Regions from separate parts of the Luteibacter mycovicinus genome, predicted to be linked through region 1. Evidence: predicted binding sites of a transcription regulator. Region 1 holds the regulator's gene; the other holds the start of a gene.
The links. The regulator HrcA, encoded in region 1, represses chaperone genes, less so after heat shock. The targets are predictions, from matches to a motif close to TTNGCACTCNNNNNNNNNGAGTGCNAA.
Positions count from the first base shown of each region.

Region 2: a site for HrcA is predicted at 3,737-3,763, ahead of FA85_RS07540 (co-chaperone GroES). Genes of this name have one in related genera too.

Region 1 covers NZ_JQNL01000001.1:462,901-471,547, reverse strand. The annotation lists gene FA85_RS02085 (RnfH family protein) at 1-30, shown strand, start outside; gene FA85_RS02080 (outer membrane protein assembly factor BamE) at 44-505, opposite strand; gene fur (ferric iron uptake transcriptional regulator) at 578-991, shown strand; gene FA85_RS02070 (MASE1 domain-containing sensor histidine kinase) at 1,310-2,860, opposite strand; gene FA85_RS02065 (response regulator transcription factor) at 3,016-3,645, shown strand; gene recN (DNA repair protein RecN) at 3,649-5,319, opposite strand; gene hrcA (heat-inducible transcriptional repressor HrcA) at 5,454-6,515, shown strand; gene grpE (nucleotide exchange factor GrpE) at 6,602-7,138, shown strand; gene dnaK (molecular chaperone DnaK) at 7,268-8,647, shown strand, end outside.
Region 2 covers NZ_JQNL01000001.1:1,668,613-1,677,259, forward strand. The annotation lists gene FA85_RS07525 (LTA synthase family protein) at 1-393, shown strand, start outside; gene FA85_RS22370 (hypothetical protein) at 595-1,602, shown strand; gene groL (chaperonin GroEL) at 1,691-3,334, opposite strand; gene FA85_RS07540 (co-chaperone GroES) at 3,395-3,688, opposite strand; gene FA85_RS07545 (protein-disulfide reductase DsbD family protein) at 3,931-6,168, shown strand; gene FA85_RS07550 (TlpA family protein disulfide reductase) at 6,165-6,698, shown strand; gene FA85_RS07555 (DUF1415 domain-containing protein) at 6,719-7,273, shown strand; gene aroQ (type II 3-dehydroquinate dehydratase) at 7,411-7,860, shown strand; gene accB (acetyl-CoA carboxylase biotin carboxyl carrier protein) at 7,922-8,392, shown strand; gene accC (acetyl-CoA carboxylase biotin carboxylase subunit) at 8,403-8,647, shown strand, end outside.

The DNA.
Region 1 (8,647 bases):
AGGCGGCGCCGCGCGAAACGCGGCGCCTGAACCTGCCGGCTTCTTACTTCTTGTCGTCCGACGAGCCGCCACCGAACACGCCACCGTCGTCCTTCTTGTCGTCAGCGCTGGTGTTCTTGTCACCCTGGGCGCCGCCGACCGGATTGGCCTTGTACTTTTCGGAGTCCTTCAGCAGCTGCTGAGCGTCCTGGGCGAAGAAATCGCCTTCGGTGCGGACCAGCGTGTCGTTGTTGAAGGTCAGGGTGAGCGTACGGGTCGTCATCTTCTGGCCGCGGTGGGAGAAGGTGGACACGTAATCCCAGCGATCCTGGTCAAAAGGCGAGGTGACCGAGGGGGTGCCCAGCAGCACCAGGACCTGACGCTTCGTCATGCCCGGCTGCAGCTGGTCGACGTTTTTCTTGTCTAGCAGGTTGCCCTGCTGCACGTCGGGGGTATAGACGAGGCCACAGCCCGCGATGGCAACCGCCATCATGGCCAAACCCAGCGTGCGGATGAGCTTATGCATGCGTAGTAACGTCCGGATCGTGAAGCCTGCGATGATACACTAAGCGCCTGACGGCACCGCGAGGGGGTCTATATGGACCAGGAAACCAAAGAGCTCCGCAGGGCGGGGCTCAAAGTCACACATCCGCGCATGCGGATCCTGCAGATCTTCGAAGAGGCGGACGAGCGCCACCTCACGGCTGAAGACATCTACAAGCGTCTGCTTGCGCACCAGGAGGACATCGGGCTTGCCACGGTGTATCGGGTGCTGACCCAGTTCGAAGCTGCCGGCATCGTGATGAAGCACAACTTCGAAGGTGGGCAGGCCGTTTACGAGCTGGACCGCGGCAAGCATCATGACCACATGATCGACGTTGACAGCGGGAAAGTGATCGAGTTCATCAGCGAGGAGATCGAACGCCTCCAGCACGAGATCGCCGACCGCCACGGATACGTCATCGAAGACCACAGCCTGGTGCTGTACGTGCGGCCCAAGAAGAAGCGCTGAGTCAGGCTTTCGCTCGCGGTGAGAGGGCCCCTTCGGGGGCCTTTTTCGTGGGCGTGATTCAGGCAAGGGGCGTTGGCGACGACATTTCGGGCGCCCATAAAAAACGCCGCCGGCGGACTCCTGTCCACCGGCGGCTTGATCCGCTTCGTTGTGGAACGTGGATCGCGAGTTGCTCGCTGGATTCACGTCTGCCCACTTCGAACCGGCGAGGCCGACATCCTGTCGCCTCATCAGGTCGATCGTCCCCACGACCGACCTGGGCTCACCGTCTCTCGACGGCGGCTCCCCCACATCGATAATGGGATCGTAACGAAGTGTTCACTGACCCGGTATTGGAAAATTTCCTATGCTCATTCCGATACTTGTGCTGCGGAGCAACACGCGAAGGTGCAGTCCGACGGGTTCTGGACGGATCCGGAAGAGCCCTCCAAGGGCGGTGATTCGGTCACTCATGCCCTGTAGTCCGCGCCCACCGCCGTCGGTTCTTGCGGGTTTGGGGGTGGAGGGCAGGCCGGTGCCGTCGTCACGAATGTCGAGGATAGCGACCGGGCCGCTGTCGCGCATGCCGATGCGCAGGCGCAGGGCCATCCGGCTTGCGCCGGAGTGTCGGACGACGTTGGTCGCGCTCTCCTGGACGACGCGATAGATAGCGGTCAGCGTGTCCTCGTCCAACAGGCGGGGCTCGCCCCGCAGGTCGGTGACGTAGTGGATGCCTGCGGCGGTGAGCATGTCGCGGATCGGGCCTTCGTCCAGTGCGCGCAGCAATCCGAACTCGTCGAGCACCGAGGGGCGCAGGCTGTCGAGCATCTTGTGCAGCGCCTTGCGCATGTGCCCGAGGATGCCGTTGATGGATTTACCGATGTCCTCCATGCCCGCGCTGCCTAGCCGCGCCTGGGCCAGTTTCAGGTGGGTCTGGATCGCGGTGAGGTTCTGTCCGAGTTCGTCATGCAGCTCGGCGGCCATGTGTCGGCGCAGGTTTTCCTCCGCCTGGAGGTTGCCTCGGGCGGCGTCGCGCAGCTGACGGGCCAGCTGATCCAGGCGCTGGTTGGCGGCGGCGAGGTGGGTGTTCTGCTGGGCGACGCGCTCGCTGCTGCGGCGAAGCGCGTCGGTGGCTGCGCCGAGCATCAGCGTGCCGGTGCCGGCCACGGCAAGGAACAGATGGGCCGCCGCCGTGGGAGCGCCGCGGCCGATCATGTCTTCGGTGACATTCAGGCCCACGCTTGTTATGAGCATGGCCAGGCCCGCGCCACGCCAGCCATGACGGAAGGCGAAGAAGAGCACCGGTGCCAGTGACAGCACGCGGGCGAACTGCGGCTGCGGAGAATACTCGGCCAGGGTGATCAGGATGGCCAGCGAGGGCAGCATGACGAGCAGGCCGTCGAGCAGGAGCTCGGCCATGGACGATTGCGTGGGGCGCTCGCGGAAGACGAGGATCATCACCGGCACGACCAGCAGTACGCCGAGGTAGTTACCGAGCAGGTCGCTGCCGAAGGTGGTGCCTAGCATCTCGACCGGCGCGGCCGGGTGCAGCGAGGCCATCATGGCGGCGTTGCCGGCGGTGGCGACCGTGGCCGTCACCATCGCCGAGAGCAGCAGGCGGGCGACGTCTTCCGGGGTGCCCAGGCTGGCGTGCAGGTGGGCGCGACGAAGCAGCCACAGGCACGCGGCGACCATGAGGGGCTCCGGCGCGTCGCCGAGCAGAAAGCCGGCGCCGCCGATGGGCAGGCCGCTGCGCCATTCGCAGATCATGCTGCCGGCGAGTTCCGCTCCGAGGATCCAGAACCAGTTGCGGGTGCGGGTGAGTAGCAGCGCACCGAATCGCAGGCCAAACGGCAGCACCCAGTAGGGCTGCTCGGTAGGCCAGAGCATGATCCAGATCGCCGCGTAGGCGAGCGCTAGCAGGGGACCGGCGAATCGGGAAGGCGCGTGTAGTCGCATGCCCGAATGTTACACGGCGGATGTGCCGGCCCGACGCTCGGCGTCGCCCATACGCACGCGTCGGGATTGCCTGTTACATTCTGTGCATGCCAAGAATCGCTCTTGTAGATGACCATGCCATCGTCCGTGAGGGTTTCAAGCGACTCATCGAGCTTGAACCCGATCTGGACGTCGTTGCCGAAGCCCGCAATGCCGACGAGGCTGTCGATGCGGTCACCCAGCATCGCCCCGACCTGGTGGCGGTGGATCTGTCGCTTCCCGACGGTAGCGGCCTCCCGCTGATCGAGCATCTCGCGAGCATTTCGCCCGGGATGAAGATCGTCGTCCTGAGCATGCACGACGGCGAACCTTACGTTTCCGAGGCGCTGCGTCGCGGTGCGCGCGGCTATGTGACCAAGGGTGTCGCGCCCGAGGAACTTGTCGCCGCGGTGCGTTCGGTGCTTAGCGGTGAGCAATATCTCAGTTCGGATCTGCGGCAGCGGCGCTCGGGACGGCCTTCGGCGGATCTGGATCCGTTTAGCCGCCTGACGGCACGAGAGCGGGAGGTATTCCTCTTACTCGCGGCCGGGCGCGCGCCGAAACAGGTCGCGGCGGAACTGGGGATCGGGCAGAAGACGATTTACATCCACCGGGCGGCGGTGATGAACAAGCTCAATGCCGGGTCGGAGCTGGACCTTTATCGGATGGCTCAGGAGCGGGGGCTCATCAGGACCTGACGGTCACCCCTGAGCCCGATCCAGCATTTTCTTCGCGTGCGCCCGCGTCTCCTTCGTAATCTCGACCCCACCCAGCATGCGCGACAGCTCGTCACGACGGCCGGATGCATCCAGCGGATGGATACGCGTACGGGTCGAATCGCCGTCGCTCTCCTTGGCCACGCGCAGGTGTGAGTGACCTTGCGCCGCCACCTGCGGCAGGTGGGTGACGCAGAGTACCTGCACCTTCTCGCCCAGCGCACGCAGCTTCTGGCCGACCACCTCGGCGACGGCACCGCCGATGCCGGTGTCCACTTCGTCGAAGATCATGCAGCCGATGTTGTCGTTGCCCAGCGTCGCGACTTCGATCGCCAGACTGATGCGGGCGAGTTCGCCACCCGAGGCCACCTTGCGCAACGGGCGTGGTGGCTGGCCGGGGTTGGCGCTGACCAGCAGTTCGCAGCGCTCGCGGCCCTGCGGATCCGGGTCGTCGCCCTCGGCCGGTTCGAGCGACACTTCGAGACGGCCGCCGCCCATGCCGAGCTCGCCCATCAACGCGGCCACCGTGCCGCCGAGTCGACCGGCGGCGTCGGCGCGGGCTTTCGACAGCGACGACGCGGCGTCATCCCATGCCTTGCGCAGACGATCGCGCTCGCGACCCAGGCGGTCGAGCGCATCGCCGGCGCCTTCCAGTTCGGCAAGGCGCTCGCGGACTTCCTCGGCCTTGGCCGTCAGTTCCTCGATGGGCAGGCGGTAGCGGCGGGCGAGGTCATGAAGGTGGGTGAGGTGGGTATCCACCTCGGCGAGCCGTTCGGGATCCAGTTCGACATCCTGCGCGTAGCGGCTGAGGCCGTCGACGGCTTCGCCGACCTGAATCTGGGCGCTGTCGAGCAGCTCGAGGGTCGGGACGAGCGAGGCGTCCAGCTCGGCCAGGCGCGACACCTCGGCATGGGCGCGCAAAAGGGCGCGGCCGACAGCGAATTCGCTTTCGCCGTCGAGGATTTCAACGACGCCATTGGCGCCCTCGGCCAGCCGGCCGGCGTTGGCCAGCCGGCGATGCTGGGCTTCGAGGTCTTCGAGCGCGGCGGGCGCGAGGGCCCAGCGGTCGAGTTCTTCCAGTTCGTGGGCGAGCAGCTCGATCTGGCGCTCGCGGTCATCGCCGCCGGACAGCGTACGGATGCGCGCCACGGCGTCGCGCCAGGCTTTGGCCGTGTCGCGGACGCTCGTCTGCAAGACCTCGTTACCCGCGTAGGCGTCCAGCAAAGCCATCTGATGCTGGCGCGAAAGCAGGGCCTGGTGCTCGTGCTGGCCGTGGATCTCGACGATCAGCGAGGCCAGCGCCGACATCTGGGCGAGGCTGGCCGGGCGGCCGTTGATCCAGCCGCGCGAGCTGCCTTCCGTGCGGATCACCCGACGCAGCTGGCAGGTCTCGCCATCGTCCAGTTCTTCCTGGCGGAGCCACTGGGTGGCTTCGGGCAGGCCGGTGAGGTCGAATTCGGCGGCCAGCTCGGCGCGGTCGCTGCCGGCCCGGACCATGCCGCTGTCCGCGCGGGCGCCCGCCAGCAGCATCAGGGCATCCACCAGTAGGGACTTGCCCGCGCCGGTCTCGCCGCTGACCACGGTGAGGCCCGGACCGAAGGCGATCTCGGCTTCTTCGACGACGGCGAACTGGCGGACGTAGAGCGACGTGAGCATGAGAACCAGGCGGCGGATGGAATCGCGCCGATTGTAGCGGGAGGCGAGTCGCATAAGCCGAGACTTGCAAGCGAGGCGGCGAGACCTTATTGATAGCGCGAGCTTCCAACCCCTTTCCCACACCAGCCAGGCGCATGAATCCGTTCTCCGGTCACGACATCGATGCACGAGCGCGCCGGCTGCTGCGGACCCTCATATCGCAATACCTTTCCGACGGTGAGCCGGTGGGCTCACGCACGCTGGCGCGTTCGTCCGGCCTGGAAGTGAGTCCGGCGACCATCCGCAACATCATGGCGGACCTGGAAGAAGCGGGCCTCGTGGCATCGCCCCACACCTCGGCGGGGCGTATTCCGACGCCGCGCGGCCTTCGTCTGTTCGTCGATAGCCTGCTCGAACTGAAGCCGTTGCCGCGCGACGACATGGCCCGCCTGCAGGGCGGGCTGCCTCCGCATCAGACGACCACGCGCGACCTGCTGGGCAATGTCTCGAACCTGCTTTCGGCGATGACCCGCTTCGCCGGCGTGGTCACGGTGCCGCGCCAGGGCGATTTTCCGCTGCGCCACATCGACTTCGTCAATCTGCCCGACGCCCGGGTCCTCGTGATCCTGGTGTTCTCGGACAACCAGGTGCAGAACCGGGTGGTTCAGCTGGCCAGGCCGCTGGATGCCACGGAGCTGGAGCAGGCGGCCAACTATCTCAACGCTCAGTTCGCCGGCTTCCGTCTAGCGGACATCCGGGCGCACCTCGCCACCGAACTGCGCGAGGCCGGGGGCGAGCTCAATCGCCAGCTGGCCAGCGTGGTGGAGCTGGCCACCGCGTCGTTCACCCCCGTCGAGGATGCGGACGACGTGCTGGTGAGCGGTCAGACCAATCTCATGGGGTACTCGGAGCTGGCCGATATCGAGCGGCTGCGCGACCTCTTCGACGCCTTCCAGCAGAAGCGCGATCTGCTTCAGCTGATGGAAATGTGCGTCCAGGCGCCCGGCGTGCGCCTGTTCATCGGCGAGGAATCCGGTTTTTCCGCCCTCGACGGGTGCAGTATCGTCACCGCCACCTACGGCACCAGCGGCCGGATGCTGGGCGCGATCGGAGTTATTGGACCGACGCGTATGGCATATGAGCGGGTGATTCCCGTGGTACAAGCCACGGCCGGACTGCTCAGTGACGCCTTGAATCGCGCCGCGGCGACCTCATAAACCGGCACGGGAGGCGGGTTTAGTATTTCCCGCGAATGTTCGGCCCTCCTCGAGGGAGGGCCGTGAAGCTGACATTTGGAGTAACCATGCAGAACAACGATCCCCATGCGCCGGATCAGGCGCAGGACGGCGGTGTCGACGAGAACGGCGCACAGTCCGAGCTCGACGCGCTGAACGCCCAGCTTGCCGCGATGGAAGTCGAGCTGGCCCAGGCCCGCGAGACGGTCCTGCGCGAGAAGGCGGAGATCGAGAACCAGCGCCGCCGCATGCAGCGTGACCTCGACCAGGCCCGCCGTTTCGCCAACGAGAAGCTGCTGGGCGACCTGCTGCCGGTGTACGACGGCATCGCGCTGGGCCTGGCCAATCAGACGGCCGACGCGAAGACGCTGCGCGAGGGGCTGGAAATGTCGCTGAAGCAGCTGGAGAAGGTGACCCAGGCCAACGGCCTGTCGGTCGTCGACCCGCTGCACCAGCCGTTCAACCCGGAGCATCACCAGGCGATCAGCTCGGTCGAATCGAACGAGCACGCGCCGAACACCGTGGTGGCCGTGGTGCAGAAGGGGTTCGTGCTGAACGACCGCCTGTTGCGTCCGGCTCTCGTGGCGGTGGTTCGCGACAACTGAACCAAACCCCGTCCGGCGTCGGTTTCGCGCCGCGGGGAGTCTCACCAGATATTGAATCGATGGGGCACACCCCCATTTTCCAAACCAGTCGCGGCCGCGGGGGCCGCTTAGAAATACGGAGCAACTTCAATGGCCAAGATCATCGGCATCGACCTCGGTACGACCAACTCCTGCGTCGCAGTGATGGAAGGTTCGACCGCGCGCGTTATCGAAAACGCTGAGGGCGATCGCACCACGCCGTCCATCGTCGCTTTCACCAAGGACAACGAAGTCCTGGTGGGTGCGCCGGCCAAGCGTCAGAGCGTCACCAACCCCAAGAACACCTTCTACGCGGTGAAGCGCCTCATCGGCCGCAAGTTCACCGACGCCGAAGTCCAGAAGGACCTCAAGCTGGTTCCATACGGCATCGTCGCGCACGATAACGGCGACGCATGGGTGCAGACCGCCGATGGCAAGAAGATGGCCCCGCAGGAAGTGTCCGCGAAGGTCCTCATGAAGATGAAGAAGACCGCCGAGGATTTCCTTGGCGAGGCCGTGACCGAGGCCGTCATCACCGTGCCGGCCTACTTCAACGACAGCCAGCGCCAGGCGACCAAGGACGCCGGCAAGATCGCGGGCCTCGAGGTCAAGCGCATCATCAACGAGCCCACCGCTGCAGCGCTGGCTTACGGTCTGGACAAGACCTCGACGGCCGACCGCAAGATCGCCGTGTACGATCTCGGCGGCGGCACGTTCGACGTGTCCATCATCGAAATCGCCAACGTCGACGGCGAGAAGCAGTTCGAAGTGCTCTCGACCAACGGCAACACCTTCCTCGGCGGCGAAGATTTCGACAACCGCGTCATCGATTACCTCGTGGAAGAGTTCAAGAAGGAGCAGGGCATCGACCTGCGCAAGGATCAGCTCGCCCTGCAGCGTCTGAAGGACGCCGCCGAGCGCGCCAAGATCGAGCTCTCGTCCGCGCACCAGACCGACGTCAACCTGCCGTACGTCACGGCCGATGCGACGGGTCCGAAGCATCTGAACATCAAGCTGACCCGCGCCAAGCTGGAGTCGCTGGTGGAAGACCTGGTCAAGGGCACCATCGATCCGTGCCGCACGGCGCTGAACGATGCCGGCCTGAAGATCTCCGACATCAACGAGGTGATCCTCGTCGGTGGTCAGACCCGCATGCCCAAGGTCCAGGAAGCCGTCAAGGACTTCTTCGGCAAGGAAGCGCGCAAGGACGTCAACCCGGATGAAGCCGTCGCCGTCGGCGCCGCGATTCAGGGCGGCGTGCTGGGCGGTACGGTCAAGGACGTGCTGCTGCTCGACGTGACCCCGCTGTCGCTCGGTATCGAGACCATGGGCGGCGTGATGACCAAGCTCATCGAGAAGAACACCACGGTGCCGACCAAGGCCTCGCAGACCTTCTCGACCGCCGACGACAACCAGACCGCCGTGACCGTGCACGTGCTGCAGGGCGAGCGCGAGCGTGCCAATGCGAACAAGTCGCTGGGCAAGTTCGAC
Region 2 (8,647 bases), 1.2 Mb from region 1:
ACCAACGGTAGCGACATGCTGACCCAGACCGTGCCGTACATCCTGATCGACGCACACGAGGACGGCCCCGCTCCGGTAAAGACCGATCTGGCATCGTGGATGCTGCCGGGGAAACTGCTGGAACAGGCGGGCGTGCATGACGATGCCTACTTTGCGCTGACGCAGGTCGTCGGTGGACAACTGGCGGCCCTGACACACGCACCCGATGCGAGGGAAGCGCCTGAAGACGCCGGCCTGAAATTCACCGACACCTCGATGCGCAACGTCGCGATGCTGCGCATGAAGCGGAAACTCGATCCACTGGTGGCGAAATACGCGCAGCCCGATCCGAACCTGGTCGCTCGTCAGCCCGGTGAAGCCGAAGAAGCCGCGGCGTCCGGTGCGGGACAGTAGGCCGCGGTCAAAGGTTTCGTGCGCAAAAATGGCATACGTAGCTATTTGTCATTCAAATAGCGCCTGCGTCACAAAATACCTGTCACCGCACTGTTAGCGTGGCTCTGCACTCGTCGTAGTGCAAAGGAGCCTGGGGGACGCACGTCGATCATCCGGTCGTCGGCACATGGACGATATCCTTCCAACGCAGGAGTCGTACGCATGAAGAGGTTCGCTTCAATCGGCAGGGTTGTGGCGCGCGCGGGCATCATCGCGGCCATGTTCTCCGTAACGCTGAGCGCCAGCGCGGCGGATACGTCGCAGGCAGCGCCCGCGCTTCAACTCACCCGCGTCGGCGCCATGCCGGCCACCGCGAAGCCCGCGGGCGTTCCGGACGATTACGTCGTCACACCCAATGGTTATTTCTCACCCGACTGCGTCGCCACCGTGCATGCAGGCGATCAGCTTCAGAAAAACGGTCTGATTAAACGTGCCTCGGGCACGACGGAGAAAGCCGCTACCTGCGGCAAGGCCAATTTCACGTTACAGGGCGAGCGCGTCGAAGCGGACGGCCGCCATACGCTACGGTCCGCGGCGACGCCGCCGCCGGCGCAGAGCGGCTGGGTGCAGTCGGCGAACTATGCGAGCAGCACTCCGATCGGTCGTATCGTGGCCACGTGGACGGTGCCCAGTGCGCCGACGACGCAGAGCGACCAGGTGATCTATTTCTTCCCCGGCCTGGAACAGTTGCCCAACGTGCAGTCCATCCTTCAGCCCGTGCTTGGCTGGAACGGTTACGGCGACAAGGCGTGGACGCTGGCGAGCTGGAACTGCTGTGTCGACGGCACGACGTTCCACAGCGATCCGATACCGGCAAGCGCGGGTGACAACGTCGTGGGCGATACGTACTCCACATGCGCCGCGGGCGAAGCCTGTTCGACGTGGAAGATCGATTCGCGCAACACGACCACGGGCCAGACCAGCTCGCTGACGACCAATCCGTATGCGGATCTGACCTGGGTCTTCGGTGGTGTGCTCGAGGTGTACAGCGTCGCGACGTGCGGGCAGTATCCCGGAGGACCGATCACCTTCCATGACATCGAGGTCTACGACCGCAACAACCAGCGCGTGGCGTCACCGCCGTGGCAGGGTAGCGATACGTCGGGCATCGACCCGCAGTGCAATTACGGACTGAGCACGACGCCGACATCGGCGACCATCGCGTACTGAACCGCGAACGGCGCTGAGTCACATCGAAGCAAAAAAAGAGGCCCCGCAAGCGGGGCCTCTTTCGTACAGCGAGCCGGAAGGCGAGGACTTAGAAGTCCATGCCACCCATGCCGCCCATGCCACCCGGGGCACCGTGGCCGGCGCCGTCGTCCTTCTTCGGCACTTCGGTCACGGCCGCTTCGGTCGTGATGATCGAGCCGGCGACCGAGGCCGCGAACTGCAGGGCCGAACGCGTGACCTTGGTCGGGTCCAGGATGCCGAAGGCGATCATGTCACCGAACTCACCGGTGGCGGCGTTGTAACCGAAGTTACCTTCACCGGCCTTGACCTGGTTGACGATGACCGACGCTTCTTCACCGGCGTTGGTGACGATGGCGCGCAGCGGAGCCTCGAGCGTGCGACGGGTGATCGCGATGCCGAGATCCTGGTCCGTGTTCTTGCCCTTGAGGCCTTCGAGCGCCTTGAGTGCACGGATCAGGGCGACGCCGCCGCCCGGGACCACGCCTTCTTCGACGGCTGCGCGCGTGGCGTGCAGGGCGTCTTCGACGCGGGCCTTCTTTTCCTTCATCTCGACTTCCGTCGCGGCGCCGACCTTGATGACGGCAACACCGCCGGCAAGCTTGGCGACGCGCTCCTGCAGCTTCTCACGGTCGTAGTCCGACGAGGTCTCTTCGATCTGCGCCTTGATCTGCTTGATGCGCGACTGGATGCCTTCGGCATCGCCGGCACCGTCGATGATCGTGGTGTTTTCCTTCGTGATCACGACGCGCTTGGCGCGACCCAGATCGTTGATGGTGGCCTTGTCCAGAGCCAGACCCACTTCCTCGGAGATGACCGTGCCGCCCGTCAGCTGGGCGATGTCTTCCAGGATGGCCTTGCGACGATCGCCGAAGCCCGGCGCCTTGACGGCGGCGACCTTGACGATGCCACGGATCGTGTTGACGACGAGCGTGGCCAGGGCTTCGCCCTCGACTTCCTCGGCGACGATCAGCAGCGGCTTGGCGGCCTTGGCGACAGCCTCGAGCACCGGGAGCAGCTCACGGACGTTCGAGATCTTCTTGTCGTGGATGAGGATGAACGGGTCGTCCAGCTCAACCTGCTGCGACTGCTGGTTGTTGATGAAGTACGGCGACAGGTAGCCGCGATCGAACTGCATGCCTTCGACGACGTCGAGTTCGTTCTCGAGGCCCGAACCTTCTTCGACCGTGATCACGCCTTCCTTGCCGACCTTGCCCATCGCCGTGGCGATGATGTCGCCGATGTTGGCATCGGAGTTGGCCGAGATCGTACCGACCTGGGCGATCGCCTTGTCGTCGGCGGTCGGGTTGGACAGCTTCTTCAGCTCGCCGACGGCGGCCGAGACGGCCTGGTCGATACCGCGCTTGAGGTCCATCGGGTTGATGCCGGCGGCAACGGCCTTGAGGCCTTCCTGGATGAACGCCTGGGCGAGGACGGTCGCGGTCGTGGTGCCGTCACCGGCCACGTCGGAGGTCTTCGAGGCGGCTTCCTTCACGATCTGCGCGCCGATGTTCTCGTACTTGTCGGCGAGCTCGATTTCCTTGGCGACCGAGACGCCGTCCTTGGTGACGGTCGGGACGCCGAAGCTCTTCTCGAGCACGACGTTGCGGCCCTTCGGGCCCAGGGTGACCTTCACCGCGTTGGCGAGGGTGTTGACACCCTTCAGCATGCGGGCGCGGACGTCTTCGCCGAAGCGGACTTCTTTAGATGCCATGATCGTTGAATCCTTGAATAGTTAGGTAGAGGGAGTCGGGAGAACGGGGCGAGCCGGGGCTCAGCCTTCCAGAACCGCCACGATGTCGTCTTCCTTCAGGAAGACCAGCTCTTCGCCGTCGACCTTGATTTCCTGACCGGCGTACTTGCCGAACAGGACCACGTCGCCTTCCTTCACGCCCATGGGGCGGAGCTGGCCGCTGGCGAGCAGCAGGCCGGTACCGGCGGCGATGACCTTGCCGCGGGTGGGCTTCTCGGTGGCGCTGTCGGGGATGACGATGCCACCGGCCGAGACGCGCTCTTCTTCGAGACGCTTGACGATGACGCGATCGTGCAGCGGGCGCAGTTTGCTCATGACTTCTCCAAACATGTGTTTGACGGGAAAGGAATTTAGGCCACCCTGTTAGCACTTGCCCAGGGTGAGTGCCAGAATTTTAGCCAGAACAGCCCCGGGATCGGAAGAACTATCTGGATGGTCGACAGATGGCGGCGGCGGCGGACCGTTCAAGGGCCGCGGTGCAAAAAAGCATCCGGCGCCGATGCAAGCCAGCTGGAGTTTGCCCGGTCATAATGACCAACGCCTTACTGGAGAGCCCCATGTCGCCGCTATCCCGCCTCGCGCGGAACCTCGTCGCCTCCCTCGGCCTGTTGCTCGCCGTTTCCCCGGCCTTCGCGCAGGATCCCGAAGACGACCTGCTGCCGGTCACCCAGGCCTTCCATCTCACCTCCGACGCGAGCCAGCCCGGTTCGGTCAGGCTGCACTGGACCATCGCGCCCGACTATTACCTCTACCGCGGCCGGATCAGGATCAAGGCGGCGGACGCCGGCGCCACGCTGGGCCAGCCGACCCTCCCGGACGGTCTCAAAAAGCACGACGAATACCTCGGCGACGTGGAGATCTACCACGGCGAGATCGAGGCGACCGTGCCCTATACGCTCGCCGACGCCGCGACGAAGACGCTCGCGCTCGACGTCCAGTACCAGGGCTGCCACGAGGTCGAGCCGAAGATCTGCTACCCGCCGAACACCGAGCACCTGACGCTCACGATCGGTGGCCCGTCGACCATCCCGGCCGCGGCACCCGCCAGCGCGCCGCCAGCCGCTGCCGGCGGCGCTTCGCTGCTGGGCGCACAGGCTTCGCTGCCGGGTACCGAAGCCCAGGCACTGCCCGCCGATCAGGCCTTCCGTTTCGAGGCGCTGGTCAAGGGCGGCGACAGCCTGCTGCTGCGCTGGACGATGCCGAAGGACTATTACCTCTACCGCGACAAGACCGAAATCAAGGTGGTCTCGCCTGCCGGCGTCAGCGCGGGCGAGCCCGACTGGCCGAGTGGCACCGCCCATCACGATGAGCACTTCGGCGACACCATCGTCTATTTCGACCAGGTCGAAGTGCCGGTGCCGCTTACCGGCGCGGGCAAGAGCGGCAAGGTCGATGTCGACGTGGCCTATCAGGGCTGCCTCGAGAACGGCATCTGCTACCCGGTAATGACCCGCCGGGTCAGCGTCGATCTCGCCACCCACGCGGCCACGATCGGCGGCGCCACCGAGGCGCCTCCGGCCAGCGCCCCGGCCGAGGTGGCGCCCACCCCGCCGCCAGCCGGCCTGACGCCCGCCGCCTCCGATGCGCCGGTCGGCTTCATCGCCGCGATCGGACTCGCCCTGCTGGGCGGCCTGGTGCTCAACCTCATGCCCTGCGTCCTGCCCGTGCTGTCGCTGAAGGCGATCACGGTGCTGGAGAGTGGCGAAAGCCCCGCTGCCGCGCGCAAGCACGCGCTCTGGTACACCGCCGGCGTGCTCGTCGCCTTCGCCGCGCTCGGCGTGATCATCGTCGGCATCCGCGCCGCCGGCCACGGGATCCAGTGGGGCGCCCAGTTCCAGCAGCCGGTCGCCATCGGCCTGCTGGTCTACGTCATGCTCGCCGTGGGCCTGTCGATGTCGGGCGTGTTCGAGATCGGCGGTTCGCTGGGCAACATCGGCAGCGGCCTCGCCTCGCGCTCCGGCGCCTCGGGCGATTTCTTCACGGGCGTGCTGGCCGTGGTGGTCGCCAGCCCGTGCACCGCGCCGTTCATGGGTTCGGCGATCGCCTTCGCCTTCGCGGCACCCGTGGCGATCGCCTTCCTGATCTTCCTGGCACTCGGCCTGGGCCTCGCCCTGCCCTTCCTGCTCATCGGCTTCGTGCCGGCCGTCGCCCGCCTGCTGCCGCGCCCCGGCCGCTGGATGGAAACGCTGAAGCAGGCACTGGCCTTCCCGATGTACCTCACCGCGGTGTGGCTGTTGTGGGTACTGACCAAGCAGCGTGGTGCCGACGCGACGGCGCTGGTGCTGGCAGGCGGCGTACTGCTGGCGATGGCGTTGTGGTGGTACGGCCGCAGCCGTCGTAGCGCGCTCTCATGGGTCTTCACCGCCGTGCTGGCTGTCGGCGCCATGGCCGCGCTGTGGACGGTGCATGGCCTTCCCGCAGCGACGACCACCGCCACGGCCAGCGACGGCTCGGTGCCTTACTCGGCCGACAAGCTCGCGGAACTTCGTGCCGCGGGCACGCCGGTACTGGTCGACATGACCGCCGACTGGTGCATCACCTGCAAGGCCAACGAAAAGGCCGTGCTGGACACCGACGCGTTCAGGGACCTGCTCAAGCGCACGGGCACCGTCTACATGAAGGGTGACTGGACCGACGTCAATGCGCCCATCGCCGCGTATCTGGAGCAGTTCCACTCGGTAGGCGTGCCGTTGTACGTCGTCTATCCGAAGGGTGGCGGCGACGGCAGGAAGCTGTCCACCGTCCTGACTTACGACGGCGTGGCGAAGGCGCTCGATACCGCGTCAGGCTCGTGACACGCGGCCCGACCTTCTGGATCGTGGCCCTGGCGATCGCCGGGGCAACGGTCGGCCTGTATGTCGAGCACCGCCGCGCCAATCCGTCGCCCCCGGACGGGATGACGGTGGCCGAGGTGGGCGATGTGGCGCCCGACGTCACCTACGTCGCTATCGACGGCACGCCTCATCGCCTGTCCGAATGGCGAGGCAGACGCGTGCTGATCAACTTCTGGGCTTCGTGGTGCGCCCCTTGCCGGCGTGAGATGCCACTCCTGAGCGCCGCCTCGGACCGCGACCATGGTCGCAAGGTCGCCATCCTGGGCGTGGCCGAGGACACCGCCGCCGATGCGGCACGCTATCTCGCCGAGCGCCCGGTGAACTACCCCGTGCTGCTGGTCGACAGCGACGCCCCCGGCAGCTCGCTCTCCTTCGGCAATACGCGGCGGGTTCTGCCCTACAGCATCCTCATCGGCGACGACGGGCGTATCCTGCGGCGCAAACTCGGCGGCTTCAGCGCGGCCGAGATCGACGAATGGCTCGCGCCTTAGATCTCCCGGAGAACTCCACCATGGATGCCCCGCTTTCAGACGACCAGGCGATCGATGCGACCCGTCGCTGGCTCGAACGTGCCGTCATCGGCCTCAATCTGTGCCCGTTCGCCAAGGCCGTGCACAGGAAGGGCCAGATCCGCTTCGTCGTCAGCGAGGCGGAGCAGCCCCTGCAACTGCATGACGATCTGGTGCGGGAACTCAAACGCCTGCGGGACAGCGATCCGGAGACGATCGACACCACGCTGCTGATTCACCCGCGCGTCCTCGGCGACTTCATGGACTTCAACGAATTCCTGGAGATCGCCGACGAAACGGTGGCCGAGCTCTCGCTGGACGGCGAGATCCAGGTAGCCAGCTTTCATCCGGACTTTCAGTTCGAAGGTACCGCACCGGACGACATCACCAATTACACCAACCGGTCGCCGTTCCCAACCCTGCACCTGCTGCGCGAAGCCAGCATCGACCGGGCGGTCGCCGCGTTTCCGGAGGCGGCCAGTATTTTCGAGGCCAACATGGCCACGCTGGACAAGCTCGGGCACGACGGATGGCGGACATTGTTCCCCGAGCCCTAGCCAAGACCATACGGGAGCGTGTGGAAAGTCGCGATCTCCAGCGAACTGCGTCGATCTTCACCGAACTGGACAAGTCCGGGGGACAGGCGCACACTGCGCGGCGTTCCGGATTTCCGGACCTACGGCACAGGTGAAGCGTGGCCAGGATCCTTGTCCTTCATGGACCCAACCTCAATCTCCTCGGCGTTCGCGAGCCGTCGGTCTACGGGCGCGAGACGCTCGCCGACATCAACAGCTCGCTACAGGGCCGCGCACAGGCGGCCGGGCACGACCTGAGCTGGTTCCAGTCCAATGCCGAGCATGAGCTGATCGCCCGGGTGCATCAGGCCCGCGACGAAGGCGTGGCCTGGATCCTGATCAACCCCGCCGCCTTCACGCATACCTCGATCGCCCTGCGCGACGCGCTGGCCGGCGTGGCGATCCCGTTCATCGAGATCCACCTGTCCAATCCGCACGCGCGTGAAGCGTTCCGGCACCACTCCTATGTGTCCGATATCGCCGCGGGCGTGATCTGCGGTTTCGGCGGCGACAGCTACCGCCTGGCGCTCGAAGCCGCACTTCTCCGGCTGGCCGTACCCGCCGCCTGAATTCCCCTTCGCGGCGCGCCAGACGGCGCCCGCACCTCCACCACCGACTAAGGGTTGCCCCATGGACCTGCGCAAGATCAAGAAGCTCATCGACCTGCTCGAGGAATCCAACCTCGCCGAGCTGGAAATCAAGGAAGGCGAAGAAGTCGTCCGTCTGTCCCGCGTGCCGAAGGGCACCGCCGTCGCCCAGCCGATGTATGCGGCGCCGGCTCCGGCGGCCGCCGCTCCCGCGGCAGCGGCACCGGCCGCGGCTGCCTCGGCACCCGCGGCGGCACCCGCCGAGTCCGGCCTTCCGGCCGGTCACGTGGTGAAGGCGCCGATGGTCGGCACGTTCTACTCCGCTTCGACCCCGGGCGCACCGGCGTTCGCCGTCGTCGGCCAGCAGGTCAAGGCCGGTGAGACGCTCGGCATCATCGAAGCCATGAAGATGTTCAACCAGATCGAGGCCGATGTGGCCGGTACCGTCGTCGCCGTGCTGATCGAGAACGGTCAGCCGGTCGAATTCGACGAACCGATGTTCGTCATCGCCTGAGGCCAGACCCATGCTCGAGAAGGTCGTCATCGCTAACCGCGGCGAAATCGCGCTGCGCGTGCTGCGCGCATGCCACGCGCTCGGCATCAAGACGGTCGCGGTGCACTCCACCGTGGACCGCAATCTGAAGCACGTCGGCCTGGCCGACGAATCGGTGTGCATCGGCCCGGGTCCCTCGGTCGACAGCTACCTCAACATCCCGCGCATCATCGCCGCGGCCGAGATCACCGACGCCGCCGCGATCCACCCGGGTTA